4 regions of the Shewanella sp. Isolate7 genome follow, and region 4 is predicted to be linked to each of the others. Evidence: predicted binding sites of a transcription regulator. Region 4 holds the regulator's gene; each other region holds the start of a gene.
The links. The regulator sigma-54, encoded in region 4, starts transcription at its own class of promoters, with help from an activator protein. The targets are predictions, from matches to a motif close to GTTGGCACGNNNNTNGNNT.
Positions count from the first base shown of each region.

Region 1 (4,163 bases), on a different contig from region 4:
AGTGGCAGATGGTGAGTTAACTGCCATTCTGGCAATAGTGGCACCAGTGTGCCCTTCTCTATCTCATCTTCCAGCAGGTAACTGGCAAGATAGACGACCCCCAGGCCACTTACCGCGGCAGACTTAAGCGCAGGGGCGTTATCGACCCTGAAATTACCCGATACACCTATCTCGCAGTAGTCGTCACCCTTCTTAAACTGCCAGACGCTATGCTCATGCCACTCACCGTGGTACACCAGACAGTTATGATCCACCAGCTGTTCGGGGCGCTCAGGGTAGCCGTGCTTGGCAACATACTCAGGCGATGCCGCCAGCAGGAACTGACACTTCATCAGCGGCCTGGCCACCATGCCGAGTGGTAACTGCTCAGACATGGTCAATAGCAGATCCAAACCTTCACTGACCACATCGACCTTATGATCCAACAGGCTTACCTGTAGCTCCAACTCGGGATGTCTGGCCATAAAATCGGGCAAGGCAGGAATGATGTGCATGGTACCGAAAGATTGGGAGATCCCCACCTTGAGTACACCGCGTGTGGCATCGTTAAGATTGTGCACGCTGGCAACCGCCTGGTCGGCATCGCGCAACAACTCTTCACCCTGGGCATAAAGTAGCTGTCCGGCTTCGGTTAAACTCAGACTCCGAGTGGTACGCTGTATCAGCTGAACACCTAATTTATGCTCAAGATCGGCAACTTGAGTACTGACCTTTGATTTAGAAATCCCCAATTTTCGCGCAGCAGAGCTAAAACTCCCGGCACGAGCAACATGAGTAAAAATTGCAATAGGTTCTAAAAGTTCTAACATTTAAATAGCCTTAAGGTGTATGCGACCCTATAAATACCAATTATAAATCATAGAGATACCTCCTGACTTCGAAGTTATCCCCTTGACTATGCAGATTATTTTAAGAGTAGAGTCAGACTGTTAGCCATTTCGTTATCGAAATTTCGCCAGCATTGTTATTATTTTTTACAAGTATACCAAAGATTTGCTCTTTGATTCTAATACCTATTTTCTAGCCACTATACACCCAGTTAGGAGTGGAGGAAAAGTCATAAGAATGGCGGGCCCAGAATAAAAAAAGCCCTGCACCCAAGGTAAGTGCAGGGAAATGTGGATGTTGCTTTGCCAGAGGAGATTGTTTGCGACTTATTCGCGCAGGGTTTGTTGCTTAGCACTAACCAGTGGATAGTCGCGCAGCGCCGGGACTTCACTACGCATCTGAGACTCTAAGGCAACCAGTTGCTGGAAGTTGTCACACAGCTTGTCGGCGCGCGCTTCAAGATCCGTTGCCTGCTGTTCAATCTGGGCTTCGATATCGTCGCCCACCTTGTCCATCTTGGCAGAGAAGGCGTTCATCTTCTCTTCGAAGCTCTCACCGTCACCCTTCATCATCTCGCTCCCCAGGGTCATCATCATGCTACCGATAGAGCTCTGCACCAGCTGCTCCATCTCCTGCTCGAACTCTTTACCGAAGGTATCTTCGATAGAAGATTCGGTCGCGCCCAGGTAAAACTTGTCGCCATTCTGGTAGGCAACCGTGTCGATACGCTGAGACAGGCCGTCCATCATCTCATCAATTTTCGCGCCAGCGGCGTCGCCTAACAGAGGGGTGAGCGCCATGCTAACCGCGGTAGAGGCTATATCGACGGCGTCATGCACCACGTCGATCACCTCGGGCAGCTGCTTAGACACCTCACCTGCATATTGGTTAACCAGGGCCTGCTGCTTATCGTTGAGCTCAACCTTGTCACCGTTAACGTACAGACGACCAAGCTCGATGCGATACACCTCTTTTTTGGCTTCACTGACCACCAGCTTGCTCGGCTCTACCGAGACATCATAGTTAAGGCTGACCTCACACTGCTTGTCATCTCTGCCGAACGAGATGTGGTCGTCCTTATCCTCACCTGCCCAGGCGGCACTGGTGGTGGCAAGTACGAAAGCGGTCAGTCCAAGAGATGCGGTCAATTTCTTCATATTCTTAATCCTTAAGTCATTGAAAATCACATGATGTGAAGCTTAAGGTGCACCATGTGTCATTGAGAGCAAACAATACAGGTATCGTGCCAATTTTAACTAATTTAATATAATCAATAGATTAGGTAAATTTTGCGTTATAAGGTAAAACCTGCCTGTCGGCAAGGATCTCAGAAAAGTAAAGCCTTCTGCCAGTTTTTAGCAAATTTCACCATTGAGGGAATGGCGGCTAATAGAAGAAAAGAGAAGAAAAGAGAAAAAAGAAATCGGCTAAGAGTGAAAAGGCTGAATAAAAAGAGCGCCTCGGATAGGCGCTCTATTATAAGATAGAGCGGCCCAGGGCTTGGGAGAGTCGCTCCAGCGCGGCAGTGCCCGCCAGGGAGTTACCGTTCTTATCGAGTTCGGGCGACCAGACACAGATGCTCATGTCCCCAGGGATCACGGCGATGATACCGCCGCCCACACCACTCTTGCCCGGCATGCCCACACGATAGGCAAATTCACCTGCGCCGTCGTACAGACCAGATGTCGCCAGCAGCGCGTTAAGCTTACGTGTCTGTATGGGGGAGACCACCTGCTGCCCAGAAAGGCTCTGGCCACGATTGGCCAGATAGAGCATGGCCCTTGAGAGATCGGCGCAGCTCATCTTAAGCGCGCAGTAGTGAAAGTAGTTTTTCAGTACCTTATCGACATCGTTGCTAAAGTTGCCGAACGATTTCATCAAATAGGCTATCGCCGCATTGCGGGCACTATGCTCATATTCCGAGGCCGCGACGCGCTTGTCATAAATCACATGGGGATCGGCGCTCAGCTTTCTCACCACCTCGAGCATATGATGCTTGGGCGCACCGAGACGACTCTGCAGCAGGTCGGCGATGATCAGGGCACCGGCGTTGATAAAGGGGTTTCTCGGCACCCCGCGCTCGAGCTCAATCTGCACCAGGGAGTTAAATGATTGCCCCGATGGCTCCTTGCCGACACGCGACCAGATCTCCCCCTCCTCATACAGAGTCAGGGCGACCGTGAGGCTAAAGACCTTGGAGATACTCTGGATCGAAAAGGGCTCGAGATAGTCTCCAGCCCCTATGGTTTGACCGTCTACTGTGGTCACGGCGATCCCAAGCTTTGTGGGATCGACCTCCGCCAGGGCAGGAATATAGTCGGCGACCTTGCCCTTTCCCAGCAGAGGACGCACCTGCTCGATAATGGTCTCGAGCAGGTCCTTCTGTGGCATTAGTTCCACCAGATGTCGTACAGCTCGCTAACCACAACATCTTTAGCCGGCTGCTTCTTCCAGAAGTCACTCACGGCTTGTCGGTCTTCTTCGGTGCACTTGCCAATGGTTTGAGTGGCAATGATGCCCTCCCACTCTTTATGGCCGCCACCGTGGAAACCCAGCTTTCGCTCTTCGATCACCTGGTCGATAAACTGGTCGACGATAGCATCGATCTGCTCTTCGGTTACCGAATCATCAAAGGTCCAATTCACATCGAAGCCGAACTCTTGAAACTCATCAATGCGTAATTTTTTACGTAAACGACGACTACGTGTTGCCATGTGTATTCCCTCTTTTATATAGAAATAAAGCTTACTCGGTACGCTCGAACATCAGATCCCAGACGCCATGCCCCAGACGATGACCCCTGGCCTCAAACTTGGTCAAAGGGCGATGATCCGGACGGGGCACAAAATCCCCCTCTTGTGCCTGGTTCTTATAACCGGGCGCGTCGCTCATCACCTCTAACATATGCTCGCTATAGTTTTCCCAATCGGTCGCCAGATGGAACACACCGCCAACCTTCAGGCAACGACGGATAAGCTGGGCAAACTCGGGCTGCACGATACGGCGCTTATGATGACGCTTCTTATGCCAAGGATCAGGAAAGAATAGCTGTACTCTGGCTAGGCTGCCGCTTTGAATGCTGTTTTCCAATACCTCGATGGCGTCATGGTGAAACACGCGCAGGTTAGTAACACCGGCCTCAGCCGCATCTGCCAGGCAGGCACCGACACCGGGCTTGTGCACTTCGATACCGATGAAGTTAAGCTCCGGAGCGGCCTTGGCCATCTCGACGAGTGAAGCGCCCATGCCGAAACCAATTTCCAATACGGTATCGGCCTCGCGGCCAAACACCTTGACCAGATCCAGCGGCTCGGGCGAATAGTCCAGCCCCATGA
Region 1 covers NZ_JAKEVJ010000012.1:78,386-82,548, forward strand. The annotation lists gene L1D47_RS04625 (LysR family transcriptional regulator) at 1-809, opposite strand, end outside; gene L1D47_RS04630 (YggN family protein) at 1,155-1,985, opposite strand; gene glsB (glutaminase B) at 2,305-3,219, opposite strand; gene L1D47_RS04640 (YggL family protein) at 3,219-3,542, opposite strand; gene trmB (tRNA (guanosine(46)-N7)-methyltransferase TrmB) at 3,574-4,163, opposite strand, start outside.
Region 1: a site for sigma-54 is predicted at 2,061-2,079, ahead of L1D47_RS04630 (YggN family protein). Genes of this name have one in related genera too.

Region 2 (4,163 bases), on a different contig from region 4:
CGAGCGACTCTATGAGAGTGCCCAGCTGACGAGAAACCGATGGGAATTAGAGGCCGATCCCACCTTGGGCCGCGGCGAATGCATAGTGAGTAACAGTCGTAGCCGGGTCGATATGGGCCTTGAGCATAGAATAAAAGCCGTATTCGATAAGCTGGTTGCCAGTGAAGAACGCCTGGAGCAGCAGAGGTTGCAACAGCTTGCCGCGATGGAGAAGGTCCCCGAGCCTCAACCCCAAGATGCAGAGGCAGCACAAGGCGGCCATAAGGTGACAGGAAGCCTGGAAACTGACAGGCAGGAAACTGACAGCCAGGAAACTGATACTCAGGAAACTAATACCCAGGAAGCTAAAAGCCAGGCCGCTGTCGATACCTCGACACAGGTAGAGCAGGGCGAACAGCCAATACCTGGTGATGCACCGCAAGAGACGAGCCCAGATGAAGACACGTCAAAGCCGACTACTTGATAAGCTAAGACACCATACCCAGGCGGTCGCGCCATTTATGCCCGAGGCGTCGGGTCAGCTGGTGCGCGTGGTGGGTCTCACCCTGGAGGCTACCGGTTGCAAGGCGCCCGTGGGGAGCCTGTGTAGCATTGCCACCATGGCTGGGGATCTGATCGCCGAGGTAATAGGCTTCGACGACAAGCTACTCTACCTGATGCCCATCGAGGAGCTCAGTGGGGTGATGCCTGGCGCCAAGGTGACGCCACTGGGTGAGCAGACCGGGCTGAATGTCGGCATGGGCCTGCTTGGCCGCGTGCTTGATGGTAATGGCGCGCCGATAGATGGCCTGGGCCTGCTGCATACCGACCAGAGAGCCACTCGCCACGCCACCATGTTAAACCCCCTGGCGCGACGCGCCATCAGCGAACCCTTGGATGTCGGCGTTCGCGCCATCAACGCCATGTTGACCGTGGGTAAGGGCCAGCGTATGGGCCTGTTTGCCGGTTCCGGCGTGGGTAAGAGTGTGCTGCTGGGCATGATGACTCGGGGGACCACGGCCGATGTGATCGTGGTGGGCCTAGTCGGGGAACGTGGCCGAGAGGTCAAAGAGTTTATCGAAGAGATCCTGGGGGCCGAGGGACGCGCCCGCAGCGTGGTGGTGGCGGCGCCCGCCGATACCTCTCCGCTGATGCGCTTAAGGGCCTGTGAGACCTCGACCCGCATCGCCGAGTACTTTCGCGATCTGGGTTATAACGTGCTGCTCTTGATGGACAGCCTGACCCGTTACGCCCAGGCGCAGCGTGAGATTGCCCTAGCGGTCGGTGAGCCACCTGCGACTAAAGGTTATCCGCCTTCTGTGTTTGCCAAGTTGCCCAAACTGGTGGAGCGCGCCGGTAATGGCGGCGCAGGACAGGGCTCTATTACCGCTTTTTATACCGTGCTCACCGAGGGGGACGATCTGCAAGACCCCATCGCCGATGCGGCGAGGGCGATCCTCGATGGCCACATCGTATTATCGCGGGCGCTAGCCGATTCTGGCCATTATCCCGCCATCGATGTCGAGGCCTCTATCAGCCGTGTGGCACCAATGGTGATCAGCGATGCGCATCTCGAGGCTACGCGGCGGGTGAAGCAGATGTATTCTCTGTATCAACAGAACCGCGATCTTATCTCTATCGGTGCCTATACCCAGGGGAGCGACCCACGTATCGACAACGCCATTCGGCTGCAGCCTGCCATGAATGCCTTCTTGAGGCAGACCATGAAGGAGGCCATCAGCTTCGATTCCAGCGCCTTGATGCTGGGGCAGTTAAGTGCCCAGTGTCAGGTCTAGTCTGGCACTAATCCGAGAGCGAAACTGCCATGGCGAAACATGATCCCTTAGAGACAGTACTCAAGTTAGCCCTCGATGCAGAGGAAGCTGCGGCGACTCAGCTTCGAGGTGTGCAGCTGACCCTCAATAAGTGCCGCCAGCAGCTCGATGCCCTTCGGCAGTACCGTCTGGACTATATGAAACAGATGGAAGGTAAACAGGGCCAAGTGATTGCCGCCAGTAGCTATCATCAATTTCATCAGTTCATTCGTCAAATCGATGAGGCGATCGACAAGCAGGTATTCGCCGTCGCCGAAACCGACAAGCAGCGTGTGAAGGCGCAGGAATATTGGCAGGGTAAGCAACAAAAGCGCAAGGCGGTCGAGTTGTTGTTGAGCCATAAGGCCGAGGCTAAACAAAAATTTGAGGCTAAACAGGAACAAAAGATGATCGACGAGTTTGCCTCTCAGCAGTTCTTCCGTCAGTCCACTCGTTAACCTTTGCCCTTCGGTGAGAGCTGCGGAGACATTCGCCGCTTTCCCCCTTAGGCCTCTCTTCTCAAACCGCGTCTTTTTTAATCCTAGTTGTTATTAACTTGGCATTTTTATTGCTAGATTTTGGTTAGTAAGGGCTATTGAGTCCATAGCGACAGCGAATAATTGACGCTCGGGCGGCACGTGAACTTAGCGAGCCCCAAATGAGTGTTGGAGGAAGCATGCCACAGATGACCCAGATACTCCTATCCAATGTCGAGTCCGGCAAAGAGAAAGGCGGGGTGTTGCCCAGTTCGTCCGAATCGACTGCCGAGTCAAAGTCAGAAAACAAAGGTTTTTCAGAGGCTTTGGCTAAGGTAAGCAATCAGGATGAGAAGAGTTCACCGGCGAAGTCTCGCCCGCAAAACCCGGGCGATAACCTGGCTGCTGGCGATAGCGTCGCCAAGGCCGGTGCTAAGCAAGCTAAGGACTCTGATCAGGACAAAGATAGCGACGATGTCTCCCATGTGCTGGCGCAGATCCAGCTTGCCAACAAGTTGGGGGATGAGGCGGAGCTTGCCGCCGACGGCGTCATTTTGCCGCCGGGTGAAGGTGATGGTGAGTCTTCTGCCGATAACGAGTTGTTTCCTAGCTTGGTTAAGGGGGCTAAGGATAGAGTCGACGGTGAAAAAGAAGTGCTAGAAGGCATAGGCGACTCACTTAAACCTGGCGCCGGGGACGATCATATCCAGCCAGTTATCAATCCTAATGGATTAGGGAGCGAGGCTATCCTTGCGCATCTTCCCGATGACGCCCTGAATGAGGTGGTGGCCCAGACGGGTTTGTCCGAGGATGAATTGATGGCCTTGCCGCCCCAGATGCTAGAGGGGCTTATTCATGGTGTGACTGATAAAGGAAAGCTGGCTCAGGGCCAAGGCAAGGCAACTGAGACCGATGAGGCAAATCTCGCGGCGCTGATAAGTGACGCCAAGAAGTATCTCGCCGCCCTAGCCGGTCAATCGCAAACCCCGGCGGCTTCTTCTCAAGTTGGACCATCACAGACGGCTGGCGCTGCCAGTGACTCTCCAATCAGCCAAGCTGGTATTGGTCAGGCAGGTCTTGGTCAAGTTGAGTCCAGCCAAGGAGGCCTAGCCTCTGTCATGAAGGCGAACGGCTTAGATGGTGCGGGCGATGACAAAGGGGCTAAAGTCATATTGGGCGAGGCCAAATTCGGTGAGTCTAAGTTGGGTGAGTCTAAGTTTAGTGAAGCCAAGCTAGCCGTCGAGCAGACACAAAACAGCGTTGGCAAACTTGCCGAAGCCCGTGGCGATGCCAAGGGGGCGCAAGCGCTCTTGAGGGAGGCTAACCTCTCCGTTGCCATGTCGTCAAAGGTTGGCGACATGAGCGATGTTGCACCTGATACTAAGCTTAATGGCTTGTCGATACAGGGATTACAGGGGGCAAGAAGCGAGGCCATCCCGCAATATCAGATGTCTATCAAGCCTCAGGGTGAACCTGTGGTTCAGATGCAGGAGATGATCCAAAAGTTCTCCCCCGTGATGCGTCAGCAGCTGGTGGCCATGGTGAGCCAAGGTGTACAACAGGCGGAGATTCGCTTGGATCCCCCCGAGCTTGGCCACATGATGGTACGGGTTCAGGTGCAGGGTGATCAGACTCAGGTGCAGTTCCATGTGACTCAGACCCAGACACGGGATCTGGTCGAGCAGGCTATCCCACGTCTGCGAGAGCTTTTGGCCGAGCAGGGGATGCAGCTGACCGACAGTAACGTCTCCCAAGGCGGTAAAGAGCAGGATGGCAGCGGCGAGCAGGGCGAAGGAGCCGGCCATGGTCTGGCTGAGATGGATGAAATTTCGGCAGAAGAGAGCCTGTTAGTGTCGAATAACGCAACAAGTTATCGTTCGGGTATAGATTATTA
Region 2 covers NZ_JAKEVJ010000048.1:26,170-30,332, reverse strand. The annotation lists gene fliH (flagellar assembly protein FliH) at 1-463, shown strand, start outside; gene fliI (flagellar protein export ATPase FliI) at 435-1,775, shown strand; gene fliJ (flagellar export protein FliJ) at 1,805-2,251, shown strand; gene L1D47_RS13350 (flagellar hook-length control protein FliK) at 2,479-4,163, shown strand, end outside.
Region 2: a site for sigma-54 is predicted at 2,349-2,367, ahead of L1D47_RS13350 (flagellar hook-length control protein FliK). Genes of this name have one in related genera too.

Region 3 (4,163 bases), on a different contig from region 4:
AGGTGGAAGCGTCGCCCGAGCGCTCGGTGCAGTGGCAGGCGGTAAGACGCGACAGCCAGGGGCAGTTCGACAACATAGAGCATGCGCTCTCCATCAAACTGCATCCGAGCATACAGGCCTTGTATGGGCGCTATTTTTCGGCGCCGCTGATGTTTGACTCAGACTTTGGTAAAGGGGAGCTACTACAGCCTTGGAACCAGCAAGATTTTGAATACTTACAGCAAAATCTCATCGGCCACCTGATGATGAAACAGAAGCTGAAACAGCCTGCGACCTGGTTTATCGGCGTGCTGGGGGAAGGCGACGAGATGTTGGTGGTGGATAATGAGAATGGCAGCGTCTGGATAGAGATTCCGGGTGAGCTGCCTCATCGTCAACTGGCCGATAGTCTGGAGGATTTTATTGCTTCTCTTAGCCCGCGAGTCTGTCCGCCGCAGAAACCGGTCGAAGTCGCTATGCCCGAGACAGATCATCCCGGGATCTGGCAGCGACTCAAGACCATGTGGCGCCATCTGCGCGCTAAGGGCTAAGCTCAGCGTTAAATAATAGTCTGCTCACAAAGGACTATAGCGGTGAAGAGACGCCTTGGTTGAAGTGCGCCTCATTTGCAGAGACGTATTGATTAAAGGTGATCCCAGGAGATGTTGGAGACGATGCGGCAGTTATCGCATTTGAAGTGGAACAGATCCAGCAGTGGTGTCTCCTGTAGCCAATGGGGGTTACCGCAACGTGGACAGGGTCTTTGCTGTTCGGCGGCCAGACTCTCGCCCCCTACACGATAGAGATAGTAGTAGGTAGGGATCTTGGTGAGGTATTCGATGCGTCCACGCAGATCCCAGCCGCGACGAAACAGGTCGCTGTCGCACTGACTCAGTTCGTCTAAGGCGGCAAACTCTGCCTTAGTGGCCGCCGCCATCTGCAATTCATCACAGGCCTGCCATTCGGTTTGCCACTTGATCACCCGCTTGTGATCGCCGTTAAAGGTCGCCGGGAGTCGATACAAGGGAATGGGCTGCAGGGTATCACCATTTCTCAGGGGAGAGCACATATGCACATAGCTGGTATAGAGTAGTTGCCAGCTGGGTGTCTCTGTGCTGCTGACTTCAGAGTTGATATCCTGACCGATATATTTTTCTCTTGGATGCAACAGTTTGGCCTCGGTGAGTTCTTCGAGGGCATAGTTGACCCAGGGGCTGTTGAAACGTTTGGCTAGGCTGCTCTTTTCTGGTAACAGCAGATGCACCCTGAATTCACCTTCGTTGAAGGCCACGGCAAATTCGCGTCCCAATACCTGACCATTGGCGCGGTAGGCTTCGAGTAGACCATTAATGGCACGCTCGGCGGCCGTGATGGTGGTGTTGTCAAAACACTCGAATCTGAGTTCCACCACGTGCATCAGCAATTACCCTTGTCGTTTAATTTGGCTTCGAGCTCGGTGATACGTTTAATCAAGATCTCTTGATTGGCAGTGAGCTTAGCGACCTGCTCAGCCAGCTGGGCAAGATTCGGCGCCGCCTCTGCACTCTGAATACTTGCTGTAGGTGCCGCTGCGCTGACCACTATCGCCGCCTGTTCGTCGGCCGACATTGATTTAAAGCGTTGTAACCCTTGTACCAGTATGGGCATGGGAAGTGAGTTGCCGAGACTCGCCTTGATTAAAGCCAGGCTGGGGGGCTTACCCGCCAGACTCAATTTTCGTGCGGCGACCAGCACCTGTTCGAGAGGACTCATGATTGGTGAAATTCCTTACTTTTTAGCCTGGCTGACATGAATTAAAAATCAAATTTATCTTAAGGTTTTGATAAATATTGATATGTCTGTTTGGCATAAGCTTTGCTTTACCTGAATCCAGTTATAATAGATAAACAGGACGTGAAAGTGAAAACAAAATTAACAACAGCATTGGTCTTAGGCGCCGCCAGTATAGCGCTATCTGGGTGTGTATTGAATGTGGGCGAAGGCGACAAGGGATGGAGCACAGGTAATTCTTGGGAGCGCGTGCAGGAGCAGAACCGCGTTAATCTGTCTAAGTTATCTTTGGGGATGACCCGCGACCAGGTGCTGACACTGATGGGCACAGCCGATTTTAACGAGGCCTATACCAAGCAAGATAAGACGATCAACGTACTCTACTATCGTACCCAGCGTACGCGCGAAGATGGCACGACCACTAAGGATGAATGTACACCTATTGTGATCACGGATAACCGCGTCGTGGGCTGGGGCGAGAAGGCCTATCAGAACATGTAATGGAATAAGTTAACCTTTAAAGGCAAGCCAAGTTGGCTTGCTTTTTTGTTTAGGTCTTTTGGTGTTAAGCCTTTTGGCGGCCTTAGTTCGTTGCGCTATAAGGTGATACTTTATGCCTATAGCCTAGGCTCTAAGCTGGGCATCGAGATGATCGATCACCTCTGTCCACATGGCATCTTCTGCTAAGGAAGGTGCGAATAAGTCCCGTGCTTGCTCTGCGTGTGCTTAAAGTGGATAGATGCTAGGCACAGTTTGCAGCGAATGGCCCTAGTCCTTCGCAAGAACTGTAACGCAGCAAATACCGCTGTAAGCCTCGCCCTGCGGGGCTTTGATAGCAACACCATTTCGGCGTTATTCAACTTCAGCAGGCCTCGGCATGCCCTCAGTTGAATGCCTTGAACTGTCGCTGCTATCAAAGCCAGAGCTGTGCGCTTGCTCTGCGTGTGCTTAAAGTGGATAGATGCTAGGCACAGTTTGCAGCGAATGGCCCTAGTCCTTCGCAAGAACTGTAACGCAGCAAATACCGCTGTAAGCCTCGCCCTGCGGGGCTTTGATAGCAACACCATTTCGGCGTTATTCAACTTCAGCAGGCCTCGGCATGCCCTCAGTTGAATGCCTTGAACTGTCGCTGCTATCAAAGCCAGAGCTGTGCGACGACTTGTTCGCACCTTCCCTAAGGCCTCGGCTAAAAAGTGCTTCTGGGCCTGAGACCAGAAGGGCGCCTCGGCAATATGGATCTCCGCGGCGATGGAATGTTGCTTGATAAAAGCCTCTACGGCATCGGGGTCGCTCGGCAGGCCGAGTTGATCAAATAAGCTGGCTAGATCGGGTTGTGTTATATCCATCTTATCCCTCGCTTGTTAGTAGTAATGAGGTGCTCCTATTTAGTATGCAATAAATTGATAAAGTTTCGAATCGATTAAAGTTTGCACTTTTTTACGAGCTTGTTACATTGGACAATGTTGATCTGGATCAAGGAATAACAGCAATGATGACAACAGCTACCCCACCTGTTAATGAAACCTATAAAGCTGTCTATTTAACCGCCGAAGACCTACGTGTCGCCGCCTCGATTCTCTATAACGCCTACCATGATGATCCCTTCTTTATTGCCGCCCTGCATAAGGGAGACAAGGCGCAATATGAACAGAAGCTGCGTGGGGCTATTCGCGAGGAACTGCATACCCTCTGGCAAGAGGAGCAGGCTTTGATCGGCCTGTTTGAGGAGGAACGCCTGATTGGCTTGGCCTGTATCGTGACCCAGCAGGTACCTTTAGGGGAAGCCAGATATTGGCATTGGCGCCTCAAGATGTTGTTAAGCGCCGGTTGGCAGTCGACCCAGGCGCTGATGAAGAAAGAGTCTTCGATCCTCGAACATCTGCCCAGCACTCAATGTGGCATATTGCAGTTCATTGCCGTCCCCCCGATCGAGCAGCATAAGGGGTTAGGTAAGCGTTTGATTCAGGCGGTAATGAGCTGGTGTGACGAGCAACCCGAGCTCGAAGGCGTCGGGGTTTACGTGACACAGGACGAGCATGCTCATCTCTTTTCTTCCATGGATTTTGCGCCCATTGAGCGCCTGGTCATCGGTGGCGTGCCGGGGGAGCTGCTTTTCTATCGGAGCACCGAAATTGAGTAAACGCTATACCAACTTTCGGGATTTCTATCCGTTTTATCTGTCGCAGCATAGAGATCCTAGGTGCCGCACCTTGCATTATGTCGGTAGCCTGTCGGTGCTCGCACTCTTAGTCATGGCTATTGTGCTGGGCAAATATTGGATGCTGTGGCTGCTGCCGGTCTTGGGCTATGGTGCGGCCTGGATAGGGCATTTCGTGTTTGAGCGAAATAGGCCCGCGACCTTTGAGTACCCCTTCTACAGTTTCATTGCCGATTGGGTGATGTTGGCCCAGTGG
Region 3 covers NZ_JAKEVJ010000001.1:109,136-113,298, reverse strand. The annotation lists gene syd (SecY-interacting protein) at 1-530, shown strand, start outside; gene L1D47_RS00450 (Zn-ribbon-containing protein) at 623-1,396, opposite strand; gene L1D47_RS00445 (hypothetical protein) at 1,396-1,731, opposite strand; gene L1D47_RS00440 (DUF3192 domain-containing protein) at 1,879-2,250, shown strand; gene L1D47_RS00430 (DUF2789 family protein) at 2,433-3,095, opposite strand; gene L1D47_RS00425 (GNAT family N-acetyltransferase) at 3,239-3,889, shown strand; gene L1D47_RS00420 (DUF962 domain-containing protein) at 3,882-4,163, shown strand, end outside.
Region 3: a site for sigma-54 is predicted at 1,821-1,839, ahead of L1D47_RS00440 (DUF3192 domain-containing protein). Genes of this name have one in related genera too.

Region 4 (4,163 bases):
GATCTCGCGAACCTTGTCGCTTAGCTCATAGATGTTGAGGTTGGAGGTATCTATGTAGTGATCCACCAGTTTAGCGATGGGATCCAGTAACTTACCTTCGAGCTGTATCGCCTCCTTGAGGGAGACCTTAGAGCGTGACAGCGGGTGTAGTCTGCGGGTCTCGCTATAGCGCTTGAGCAGCACGCTGTCGCTGGAGTTCAGGAAGAAACTTAAGATTTCGGTATCTTTGGGAAGCTTGGCCAGCTGCTTTTCCAGCTGGATCTCTTCGCTCGGCATATTGCGCACGTCGACACTGATGGCCACGAGATCGTTGCGTCCCTTGAGCTGCTCCAGCAGGGACTCCATCATCTGCAGTGGCAGATTATCGACACAGTAATAGCCTAGATCTTCTAAGACCCTAAGCGCGACGGATTTTCCCGATCCTGAGCGTCCTGATACCAAAACCAATTTCATTGGGTGATCACCTGATAGAGTTCGGATTCATCTTGGGTCTTTCTTAGCTGCTTAATGATCGCCTTATCATTGAGCTTCTCGGCCATGGCGGCCAGGGTGCTAAGATGTTGCTCGCATTGATCTGCGGGCACTAATAATGCAAAAAGGATATCGACGGGCTGATTGTCAATGGCATCGAATGCGATTGGTTCAGCACATTTCACCAGTACGGCCACGGGTTGATCTATGTTGGTCAGCCGCCCGTGAGGAATCGCGATACCATTGCCTATACCTGTGCTGCCCATTTTCTCTCGAGCCAGAAGGCTTTCAAAAATTTCTTGAGAGGAGAGGGTAGGGTACTGGACAGCGGCTAAGTCGCTGATAAGCTCCAGTACCTTTTTCTTACTGCCCGGAGTGGCGCAGGTGGTGCACTCCGGCCGCAGGATGGTACTCAGTTCCATCGTTAATGTTTAGTAAGCTTCTCTTTGTGTTTAATGACCTGACGATCGAGTTTGTCAATCAGGGAGTCTATCGCGGCATACATGTCCGCATGTTCGGATGTTGCGAACACTTCTCCGCCGCGGAGATGTAACTTTGCCTCAACCTTCTGTTGCAACTTTTCGACATTTAATACAACGTGCACATTATTGATCTGATCGAAATGACGTTCAAGCTTTGTGAATTTCTCTTCGATGTAGCTTCGTAGAGATTGGGTGATCTCGATATGGTGCCCAGTCAGGTTTATTTGCATAAAGATAGTCCTCCAGTTTCCAGGTTTGTTTTATAAGCTCTTGCGCTGATTCGACGGCGGTATCAGCATCGCTTCGCGATACTTGGCAATGGTGCGTCTAGCTACCTTGATACCCTGTTCGGCCAAGAGTTGAGCCATCTTGCTGTCGCTCAATGGCTTTTTCTGGTTTTCCGCAGCAACCAGCTTCTTGATGAAGGCGCGTATTGCTGTTGAAGAGCACTCTCCGCCATCGTCGGTACCGACGTGACTGGAGAAGAAGTATTTGAGTTCGAAGATCCCTCTCGGGGTATGCATATATTTTTGTGTGGTCACACGTGAGATGGTGGACTCGTGCATCTCCACCGCCTCGGCAATGTCGTTCAGTACCATGGGCTTCATCGCCTCTTCACCAAATTCGAAGAAGCCTTGTTGGAAGTCGACGATACAGTTGGTCACCTTGAGCAGGGTCTCGTTGCGGCTCTCCAGGCTCTTAAGGAACCATTTGGCTTCCTGCAGGTGGCCACGAATAAACTGGCCATCCGCCTGGCTCTTGGTGCTGCGCGCCATGGCGGCATACTGCTGATTGACGTTGATCTTGGGCATGCTGTCGGGATTAAGCTCGACCACCCAGCGCCCCTTCTTCTTGGTGACGGTCACATCCGGGATCACATACTCGTCGCGGCTGGCGGTGATGGCGAGACCGGGACGGGGATTGAGTGTCTGGATCAGGGCGATGGCATCCCTTAGGTCATCTTCTTTGAGCTTGGTCTTGCGCATCAACAGACGGAAGTCGCGGCCGGCGATGAGATCCAGATGTTCCTTGATCAGCATGCGGGCGTTGGCGATGTGCGGCGTGTCGTCGCTGTATTGGGCGAGCTGAATCGTCAGGCATTCGCTGAGATCCCTCGCCGCCACGCCGATGGGATCGAAGTGTTGTACCCGCTTGAGTACAGCCTCGACCTCGTCGAGTTCGATCTCAGGATCGCCCATGGCTTCGAGAATATCTTCACAGGTCTGGGTCAGGTAACCACGCTCGTCGATGGCATCTATGATGGCGGTGGCGATGGCCAGATCGTTATCGGAAAAGGGGGTCAGGTTCTTCTGCCACTCAAGGTGTTCATACAGGCCTTCGCTGGTTTCACCCTGAAAAGGCATGTCGTCGTCACGCATGGCGCCCGAGCTGGAGTTGGGCGAGGCGGTATAGACCTCGTCCCAGGTGGTATCGACCGGCAGCTCGTCTGGCATGGAGTCCTGGGTCAGGGCGTCAGAGGTCTCGACACCTGAATTATCCTGGCTCGAATCCAGCTCTATCTTGTCGTCGTACTTGTTATCGAAGTTGTCGCTGACGGTATCATCTTGCAGCTCGACATTGGCGCTCTCCTGCTCTTCGTCCAACTCCAGTAGCGGGTTAGATTCTAATGCCTGCTGGATCTCCTGCTGCAACTCTAATGACGACAACTGCAACAGACGAATGGCCTGTTGTAGCTGGGGCGTCATGGTGAGATGCTGACCCATTTTGAGCTGAAGTGACGCTTTCATCGTACTGCTATTCCCTTGTTTCTAATTATAAAATGAGAAAGCTCTGGCTATATGTGCCGGACAAATATATCGAATAGTCGCTAAGGCCACAATCTAAGATAGGTTTTTCTGTGTGGCCCCGTTATAAGATTAACTATAGCTTGAATTGTTCACCTAAGTACACTGCTCGTACTTGCTGGTTGTCTAAGATTTCGGCGGGTGTGCCTTCGGCGATCAGATTACCATGGCTGACGATATAGGCTTTCTCACAGACATCTAGTGTTTCGCGCACATTATGGTCGGTGATCAACACCCCCAGGCCACGATTCTTAAGCTGCTCGATGATCTTCTTGATGTCGATGACCGAGATGGGATCGACCCCGGCGAAAGGCTCGTCGAGAAGAATAAACTTAGGGTTGGCGGCCAGCGCCCTGGCGATCTCTACCCGGCGACGTTCACCACCTGAGAGTGCCATGCCGTGGCTGTCACGGATGTGGGTGATATGGAACTCTTCCAGCAGGTGTTCCAGTTCCTCTTCGCGGCCGTCGTTGTTCAGATCGCTGCGGGTCTGCAGTACGGCCATGATGTTGTCGCGTACCGAGAGCTTACGAAAGATGCTGGCTTCCTGAGGCAGATAACCTATGCCCTTGCGGGCGCGCAGGTGCATGGGATCCAGCGTCAGGTCGTCATCGTCGATAAAGATGCGGCCCTTGTCGCTCTGCACCAATCCGACGACCATGTAGAAGGTGGTGGTCTTGCCGGCGCCGTTTGGCCCCAGCAGGCCGACGATCTGCCCGGTCTTGACCGTGAGGCTCACGTCTTGGACAACGGCACGACTCTTATAGCTCTTGGCGAGGTTCTCCGCCTTCAAGGTTAGGTGTGTCATTGCTTTTCCTGTTTGGGCTGTTCGGGTTTCTGTTCTGGCTGGATCTGCTCCTGATAGTTCTCAGGCTGAATGATGGTGATCACTCTGTCTTTGCCGCTGCTCTCGGCGATCAGCTGTTGCTGCTCTATGTTGTAGCGGATCTGCGAACCTGTGACCTGGCTGCCTTCCTGTTCCAGGGTGGCGTCGCCGATCAGTGTCAGGGTGCGGCTGGAAAGCTCGTAGCGTATCTCCTTGGCACTGGCAGATGCTGGGCGGCCATCTTCCATCACCTGAGAGTAGGTGGCTGGGTTGCCGGTGGCGATGAGGATCTTGCCGCTATTCTTCTCTTTGCTGAAGGCGCGCAGCTTACTGGCCAAAATCTTGATTGAGCCTTGTGTGACTTCTACCGGACCGTGGAAGATGATCTGGTTGTTCTTGATGTCGGCTTCCTGGCTGGCGGCAGAGATCTTAACCTCTTGCAGCAGGTCGTTTACCTCGGCGTGGGCGCCAATACTGACCAGGGACAGCAGGCCAGCAAGAATAAGGCTATTTAGTTTCATATGTTCCTTCTACCTGACTCGTCAGTCGTATATTTTGTGCGTTGAGATCGGCATATAA
Region 4 covers NZ_JAKEVJ010000003.1:65,649-69,811, forward strand. The annotation lists gene rapZ (RNase adapter RapZ) at 1-453, opposite strand, end outside; gene ptsN (PTS IIA-like nitrogen regulatory protein PtsN) at 450-893, opposite strand; gene hpf (ribosome hibernation promoting factor) at 896-1,183, opposite strand; gene L1D47_RS01385 (RNA polymerase factor sigma-54) at 1,214-2,701, opposite strand; gene lptB (LPS export ABC transporter ATP-binding protein) at 2,835-3,566, opposite strand; gene lptA (lipopolysaccharide transport periplasmic protein LptA) at 3,563-4,105, opposite strand; gene lptC (LPS export ABC transporter periplasmic protein LptC) at 4,092-4,163, opposite strand, start outside.